DNA from 2 places in the Pontibacillus yanchengensis genome. Region 1 is predicted to be linked to the other one. Evidence: riboswitches for the same ligand, from Rfam matches in the RefSeq annotation. Region 1 holds a riboswitch; the other holds the start of a gene.
What was found. Region 1 has a riboswitch for FMN ahead of ribD (bifunctional diaminohydroxyphosphoribosylaminopyrimidine deaminase/5-amino-6-(5-phosphoribosylamino)uracil reductase RibD). Riboswitches for the same ligand answer to the same signal wherever they lie in the genome.
Positions count from the first base shown of each region.

Region 2: linked by a shared signal. The riboswitch ahead of GLW08_RS20685 (ECF transporter S component) and the one ahead of ribD (bifunctional diaminohydroxyphosphoribosylaminopyrimidine deaminase/5-amino-6-(5-phosphoribosylamino)uracil reductase RibD) in region 1 are both predicted to bind FMN.

Region 1 is NZ_WMEU01000004.1:325,631-330,061, forward strand. Features, by position in the region: gene GLW08_RS14090 (phytoene desaturase family protein) at 1-43, opposite strand, end outside; gene GLW08_RS14095 (OsmC family protein) at 202-654, shown strand; gene GLW08_RS14100 (CBO0543 family protein) at 944-1,507, opposite strand; gene GLW08_RS14105 (helix-turn-helix domain-containing protein) at 1,737-2,267, shown strand; FMN riboswitch at 2,400-2,546, shown strand; gene ribD (bifunctional diaminohydroxyphosphoribosylaminopyrimidine deaminase/5-amino-6-(5-phosphoribosylamino)uracil reductase RibD) at 2,702-3,799, shown strand; gene ribE (riboflavin synthase) at 3,804-4,431, shown strand, end outside.
Region 2 is NZ_WMEU01000013.1:52,551-56,981, forward strand. Features, by position in the region: gene GLW08_RS20675 (GNAT family N-acetyltransferase) at 1-571, opposite strand, end outside; gene GLW08_RS20680 (hypothetical protein) at 587-922, opposite strand; gene GLW08_RS20685 (ECF transporter S component) at 1,572-2,150, opposite strand; FMN riboswitch at 2,327-2,479, opposite strand; gene GLW08_RS20690 (M20/M25/M40 family metallo-hydrolase) at 2,568-3,626, opposite strand; gene GLW08_RS20695 (SH3 domain-containing protein) at 3,910-4,269, opposite strand.

The DNA.
Region 1 (4,431 bases):
CACCAAACCCTGCTCCAACAACAACCATGTCATACGTAGTCATGTCATCACCTTTTAGCTTTTAGTACTTCCATTATAATCTGTAAACGAACGAACATGTGGCATGGATGTTCCGTTGATGTGCTAAGGTAAGAGAGAGTGAAATTTTTTTGTATTATAAGTTTATATTAGATATGATGGCGATAACGAGGAGGTGCTACAATGGCGAAGCACAATTTTCATTTAACCGCAAAATGGCCTGGGGGACGAAATTCCGTAGGTTCTATTGAAGCAGGTCAATTAAATACAGAGATATCTATTCCACCTGAAATGGACGGTCCTGGCGTAGGGACCAATCCTGATGAGATGCTGCTCGGAGCGGCGTCGACATGCTATATTATTACACTTGGTGCAATGATTGAACGCGCAGAATTACCATTGTACAAGATGGGGATGACCTCAGAAGGAATCGTAGATGTAACAAATGGTGTCATTACGTACGAGGAAATCATTCATCGTCCTTCAGTGTTATTAAAAGAGGACGCTACAGATGAACAAATTGAAAAGCTCGAACAGCTGATTGAAAAAGCAGAATCCAATTGTATGATCTCAAGGGCGGTTAAAGGCAATGTTACCATTTCTCTTGAAGCACATATTGAAGTGTTAGAGAGTTAGAGGTCTGATAGTTTTCGCAAGTAGTTCAATTTTGGAGTGCAAAGAATCGTTGGTACTCTTTAATTGAACTACTTTTTATGTAATGAGCTTTATCTCCTATAAATTCAGGGGAAGTTCTGAGAGGAAGGAGGTTCGATTAAAACCGGCTGCATCACACAGCAACATCGAACTGACCTACGTCCTGTAGGCTCGCCTTACGCAGCAATATCGAACAAACCCACGTCCTCTGTGTGCAACAGCTCATACGTCGCTATCAGGGCGCTTGCGCTTTAGTTCTATTCCTATCCTTCTAGGGTGCACGAGAGTTACTGTTATATTCAATGCGCTCTAGCAAATGGACAAATGCCTTTGTAGCTACACCAATCGCATAATAGATAGGAATCGAATAGTAGCTGTTCCACGTAAGTAATTCATATGCCCCAATCCATCGAAATAAACCGCCTCCAATGTACGTATTAAACAAGGAAACAAGTACGTTTCCTATCAAAAATAACTTCCAACTTCTGCAGTACTGAAACAAAAGCATATAGACAATAGGAAGAAGAGTGAAATTGGCGGGGTCAAAGACCTCTCTCTCCAGTGGTGTGAGCGTATAAGGATAGGTCCAAAATAGATACGAAGCTCCTACTTCATCTAAGAAAAATGACACCAACATGACAAATAAACCCACAATCCAAAGATTGAAAGCTATTGAACGTTCGAATAATTTCCACCAAATAAACCATGGGAAAATAAGGGAGAATAATAAAAACCACCATTGGGGAGTAAAAACAACTTCCTCCTTCCAATATTGTAATTGGGTGGATGAAGAGATTTCTTGTAATTCATGAAGTTTTTGTATGTAGTAGTTCATTGGTTGTCGCCTTCTTTGTATTTTGATTACTTCTTAGTTTAAGTCTGAACGCATTTATATATTCATTATGAAACGGCTGATAAGGAGTAGGATTGTGGCTCAAAGCTACGTTTACGAGCGATGCAAAAGTGTACTATTTTAATAGATGGTAGGTAATGATGTATTCTTTTTGCATATTATTAAAATCCGTATTAGACAAAGAAATAATCATCTTAAAAAGGTGGTAATCATGACAAAACGAGATTGGTTAATCAATATTAGAAATAGCAAACAAATGACTCAACAAGAGGTAGCATATACTGCTTTTATTGATAGAGCTTATTATGCACAAATTGAGTCAGGTGCTCGTAATCCTAGTGGTGATGTAACTAAAAGAATTGGAGATGTGCTAGGGTTTCATTATACGAATTTTGAAAGAGACGAAAACTCTTTTACTGTTTCTCTTCGAAACTCACCGATGACATTAGCTCATTGTGATTTGGATTTGAGATATACTTGGGTTTTTAACCCGATAATGCACCAAGAGTTAAGTGATTTAATTGGAAAAAGGGATACGGATATTTTGAATAATGACGGGTCATTAGCTCTTATGAAACTAAAACGAGATATATTAGAACAGAAAATAGGTATAAGAAGAAAAATAACGTACCCTAATCCAACAGGAACTATTTCTTACGATGTGTACGGACAACCTTTATTAAACGAAAAAGGAATCATGATTGGTGTGACAACAGCAGCAACTGAATTAGTGAATTCCTGATATATATGAACGAAAGGAACCGACTCAATTTAATTCAGTGGGTTTTATTTATATCTTAGTCAAACTTTGGAGGAGCTGAATCAATTGCGATATTGTCGCAAATCAGATATATTATGAATAACAACAAAATAATGTTTCCTTCGGGGTGGGGTGCAATTCCCAACCGGCGGTGATCAAGTGAGATACTTGTAAGCCCGCGACCTGCAAAGTGTATACTTTGTGGCTGATTTGGTGTGAGACCAGAGCCGACGGTAAAAGTCCGGATGGGAGAAGGAATAGGAGTAGAGTCGTATGCAGAGTGGTGCAAGCATCACTTTGACAAAATTCTGTACGTCTGTCTTATTGTAGATGACTTGCTTTATCTAACCCTGGGGAACGTGTATCTTCCTCAGGGTTTTTTGTCTTCATAATAAAATAGAAAGGAGGGCGTAAACGTGAACCAAGACCAACAGTATATGCAACTTGCTATTCAAATGGCTCAAACGACAACAGGCCAAACCACACCAAATCCACATGTAGGTGCTGTTGTTGTGAAGGACGGTGAAGTGCTAGGCATGGGAGCTCATTTGAAGGCTGGTGGGCCACATGCGGAAGTCCATGCACTTCAAATGGCTGGGGAACGTGCTGCAGGTGCTACTATCTATGTGACCCTTGAGCCATGTAGTCACTACGGGAAAACTCCACCTTGCGCAGAGCTCATCGTCCAGTCTGGTATTCAACGTGTCGTTGTGGCAACGCTTGATCCCAATCCCCAGGTTGCTGGGAGAGGGGTAAGACGGATACGAGAAGCTGGAATTGAAGTTGAGATTGGGGTTCTAGAAAAAGAAGCAGATGAATTGAATCAGGTTTTTTATCACTGGATTGCCAATAAAACGCCGTATGTAACATTGAAAACGGCGATGTCCTTGGATGGTAAAATTGCTACCACAACTGGGGAAAGCCAATGGATTACCGGAACGGAAGCAAGAGAGGATGTACATCAGTATAGACACACACATGATGGTATTTTGGTTGGTGTGAATACAGTCATTCATGACGGGCCAAAACTAACGACAAGGCTTCCTCATGGTGGGAAGAATCCAGTTCGTATTGTACTTGATACACATTTACGTACTCCTATCGACACACCTCTCATTCAGTCCCCCGAAGCACCAACATGGATTGTGACAGGGAGTGATGTAGAACAGGATCAAATCAATCACTTCCGCCAGTATGGCCATGTTGAGGTTGTGAAGCTTTCCAGCTCGAATATTTCCATTGAAGAAGTATTACGTGTATTAGGAGAAAAAGGAATTACGTCCTTATTTGTGGAGGGTGGAGCCCAGGTAAATGACGCATTTGTTCGTGCAGGTGCCGTGAACCAAGTTATTCAGTATATCGCACCAAAGTTAATCGGTGGTAAAACAGCTCCAACCCCAATTACGGGTGAAGGAATTGCTAAACTAAGTGAAGCAATTTCTTTGAAAATAGAGGGAGTAATCCAACTAGGTCAAGATATAAAGATTGTTGCGAAGCCAGTAGAACAGGAGTGATCCGATGTTTACAGGTATTATTGAAGAGATCGGAAACGTAAAACGAATAAAACCAGGCCAGGAATCGATGGAATTAGTAGTAGGGGCGTCGGAAATATTAGAAGATGTTCAACTCGGAGATAGCATTTCCGTCAATGGCGTATGCTTAACGGTAACGCATTTTACGGACCAAGAAGCAAGTTTTGATGTTATGCCGGAAACCTTTCGAGCGACCAACTTGCACGAGCTTACGACAGGTAGTGGTGTGAATCTAGAGCGTGCCATGCAAGCGGGTGGCCGTTTTGGTGGACACATGGTTTCCGGTCACGCTGATGGAGTTGGAATCATTACAAGCAAAAAGCCAACGTCGAATGCAGTGTATTATGAAATTGAGCTAGATGCTGAATTAATGGATTACTTCGTATATAAAGGTTCTGTCGCTGTCGATGGCACGAGCTTGACGGTGTTTGGCGTCGGAGAAAATTCGATTACCATTTCGCTGATTCCTCATACGATGGAGCACACTTCTCTTGGAGAAAAGAAAGCTGGAGATCGCGTGAATATTGAAATCGATATGCTTGGAAAATATGTAGTGAACTTTTTAACAAAGCAAATGAAGGAAGGCTCTACGTCCCAATCATCAATAACAGCCT
Region 2 (4,431 bases), on a different contig from region 1:
GTAGTTTTCGACTCTTGCCTTTTCCTCTCTCAGATGGAATGAGCCCAAAATAAAACAATCTCCCTTCATTCATTGTTCCAGGCTCAATATGAGGCATAACAATCCCAATTATCTTTTCTTGCTCATATGCAAGAAGACAAGAATGCTTATATGCCTCCCCCAACTCTTTTTTAACACCCATCATTTGCTCATTCATATGTAAAGAAGAAGGTGCATTAAGAGAACCAGACATTACTTCTAGCCAAGTTTCTTTAAAGGTATCTAAGGATACATGGTGTAATGATGACAAAGTTATTGCTGAATCGAAAGTTATTTCTTCGTTCTGTAATTTCTTCTGTACAAAGAGAGTTTCATCATGGAAATAGAACCCTCTTTGTATTAAAGATTGCTCTACCTGTTCTGGAAAATTGCTATGTACCAGAACGGTTATATTTTTATATTGGTTAAGGAGTTTCTCGGATAATTCATGCTTGACCAACTGCATCATTTCATCTGTGGACAGAACATTTGTATCCTCAATCGTTAGGTATGCATCAGCTTCTATGACTTTAATTTTATCCATAGCTCTCATTTTAAACACTTCCCATTACATTGTCTTATAAAGGGTAATAGTAGGGACCTCCACACTCTGTTTCACTTGCTCATCAAATGTTTGCAACTGACGAATAAGGCTCGGTCGATCAAAAGGAAATCCCTCCACTTGATTCAATTGCAACATCAACTTACTATATAATTTTTGATACCCAGCCCACTTTTCCTTCTCAGCCTGCTCCAACAAAGCCGATAATGTAGCCAAACACTTCGCGACATCCCGATGCTCCCCCTCTAATAGCATCTCTCGACTAATGTGATGGCACTGTACATAATCCTTTTTTTGATTGAACATTTCAGCATAGGCAACTATTTTTTCTTCATAGTGCATAAACACTCCCCCTCACTTGTTCGCCTTTTCTTTACCTTTTTATAATTTTAAACTTATCTTCTCAATGATAAATATAGACAATGGAAAGGCTCATGCGCCTTGACCAAAGCCTGGTCATGTTGCATTTTGCTACAGAGCATAATCAACTATTTTCTCTCTCTTTTACTTTCCGTTGTAGATAACCTTGGGTTAAAAATAACGCTATCATAGGGAGAAGTAAATAAGATACATATTTACCTTCAAAATTCAACGCCAACACTAATACTGCTATCGCAAAAATGTAATATACTACTTTTATTAAAGTTATCATTTTTTCAAGATTGATAAACTCAACTAATAACAAATATTGGTTATTAGTTTATCAAATACAAACATCCTTAAATAGAGTAATTTCCCTTAAAAAACCCTAATCACCAAAAATGGCGATCAGAGTTTTTATGTTTACGATATTACTAAGGTGTTTTACTTCACCGTTTTAGCGCTCCCCTGTTCTTGTTACGTTTCGGGAGGGATAGGATTTGCTTAAAACCAAAAAGGAGTAAGCGCTGGAACGAGACCTGTAAGCGAATGAACTTATACTTTCTTTACGCATAAGAAAAGCCTGCGGCACAATGCCACAGGCTCTATCTACTTTTTATTAAGTGATTCATTACGTTACATTTACTCGCTTTTGTTCAAACCAAGGCTTCAGCTTCACAAACAGTGGTACAAATAAAATACCGACGAGGATTCCTTTGATCACATTAAACGGAATAATCCCCGCTGTGATGTAGCCTAGTTTAGTTCCTTCAAGTTCAAAACCCATCATCCATGAATATGCAGGTAGAATTACAAAGTAATTTAATACAGACATTCCAACAGCCATTACGATTGTTCCTGTCACTAGACCAGATACGACACTTTTTACACTCTTATATCTGTGATAAATCATAGATACAGGTAAAACTAACATCAGCCCTGCAAAGAAGTTTGCAGATGCTCCTATAGGGTCGCCACTTCCAAGTATAAAATGTAATAGATTCTTAATTCCCTCCACAATCACACCAGCGATTGGAGAGAATAATAGTGCAGCAAATAATGCTGGCACATCACTTAAATCTACCTTAAGAAATCCAGGTAAAAGTGGTAAAGGAAAATCTAGTAGCATTAGTAACAGTGAAATTGTGCTCATTAACGATAACGTAATGAGCTTCAAAAGCTTTGATGAGCGCCCTTTGCTTGGTTGCATCATCGATCTCCTCCTTCATCTCTTTCTACCGATTCACATCCCAGATGAAGGTGAGCGAACAGTACCTATTTGATTAAAGTCCATCAAAAAAACCCTCAAGCCATGTTTCATTGACTTCAGGGTTCGTTAAAAAAGACCATAGGCAAATAAAGGTATAAAAATACCTACTTTTCGCTCTACATCTTCTCCCATCCAGACTGTAACTGTCGGTCCCGGATTCTCACCAGGTCCACCGCTCGGCCAAAAAAGGCCTCCCGGGTCACGGACTTAGAACACCAAGTGGGTTCCTCACCGTCGGTCGGGAATTTCACCCTGCCCCGAAGATGGAATCGTTATTTAGTTGAATACTATTCTCATTATAATCAAAAAGAATCAATTTGAACAGCAAAATGTTTTAATTGCCATAAATAGTGTGTATTAGTCTTCCAATGGATTTAAACTTTCCTTTCCTGTCATGCCACTGATCATTTGCACTAGTAAGTCAATTTCTTCCTCCATATCTTGAACACTAGCTGTTTCCACAGGAGAGTGCATGTAACGTAAAGGTAGAGATACTAAACTAACAGGAACACCACGTCCAGTTAAGCGCATTTTGTCTGCGTCTGTCCCTGTCATCCGTGGCGTTAATTCATATTGTACGTTCATATCTAGAGAACGTGCAGCGTTTTCCAATAATCGATTGATTTTCAGATTGATTGGAGCTCCTTTTGCCAACACAGGTCCATGGTCTAAGCGGACATCCCCATATTTATTTTTATTCACATGTGGATAATCCGTAGCGAAGGTAACATCTACTGCAATTGCCATTGAAGGTTCTAAGCCAGCTGCTGCAAAATAAGCTCCACCCATGTTCGTTTCCTCATTCACAGTACTAGCCGCATAGACACCTATATTAATATTTTTTTCAGATAGGCGACGTAATACTTCCGCCACGATAAATGCTCCTGTTCGATTGTCTAATCCCCTACCAGAAATATAGCGATCCATTAATAGTTCTGGCTCTCGTTTATAGACAGCTAAATCCCCAATTTGCACAAATTTTTCTATTTCTTCTTTTGACTTCGCTCCACAATCAATAAATAAATCATCTAACCCAAAGTCACCTTTTAGACCACCATGGTGTTGAGCATTGACTCCAACTACACCAGTAATCGAGCGACCTTGTCCAAGCACAGTAACTTTCATACCTACTGCAGCTTTAGGGTTAATGCCCCCCATTTTATCAAAGTGAAGAAAACCATGGTCATCAATGCGATTAATGACTAGAGCAATTTCATCACAATGTCCAGCCAATAAAATTTTAAAGTCGGCATCTGGATTAAGTACACCAATAACATTACCAGCATTATCAGTACGAATCTCATCAGCAAACGGTTTAATGTATTCCATCCATTTCTTCTGGATGCCCATCTCCATACTTGATGGAGATGCTGTTGTTAATAATTCAAATAAAAAATCTTTTTGTGTATTTTCCATTAGTCAAGTTCCTCCTTAGTATGTATCTCTATATAATCTTACCAATTTCAATTATGAATCACCAAGAATCATGGTTTATATGTAGATTTTTGTTAAAGTTTGGAAACTTAATCAAAAGGGGAAAATAAAATTAGAATGAATGTGACTATATATATAATGTTGCTCAATTAAAAGGAGCGTTATTATGCAGCATCTATATAACGCACCAACATTGAATCGAACGTACATCTTATCTAGACAATAAAAAACATGTAACCCACAGTTCCTAGGTTACATGCACGTTTTATTCTCTGCTTGGTTCGATATGATCCTTCGGCAGCCAGCCTTCTTCGCTTGATGATATCAATCGTCCTCTTATCCACCCATTTAATTCTTCTATTAACTGAAATTTATCTCCGACTTTCACATTTAATTCTTTCGCGACATAATCTCTCATTAACACGCCTTGGTTTTCTTTATATTTATATATAATTTGCTCTGGTACCCATCCCTCGAGGTTTGTCTCTTCAATATAGCAATAAATCCAACGTTCCCACCCTTCAGGTCCACTCAAGCGATCACTAAACGAAACACGATCCCCTATTTTTAGCTGTATAGGTTCTTGTTGGCTGCTTTGATGCTCTTTTATAACCTCAAAAATCATGATTGATACCCCTTTTCCATTACAAGCTAATTCATTTATCCCATTTGTAACGGCAAACCTATTCTACCTAATTCTAACGGGTAATTGTAGCATTAAGATTAAAAACAAACATATCTTTAGAAAACTATAACAATACACACATAAATGTAACAAATTAACAAA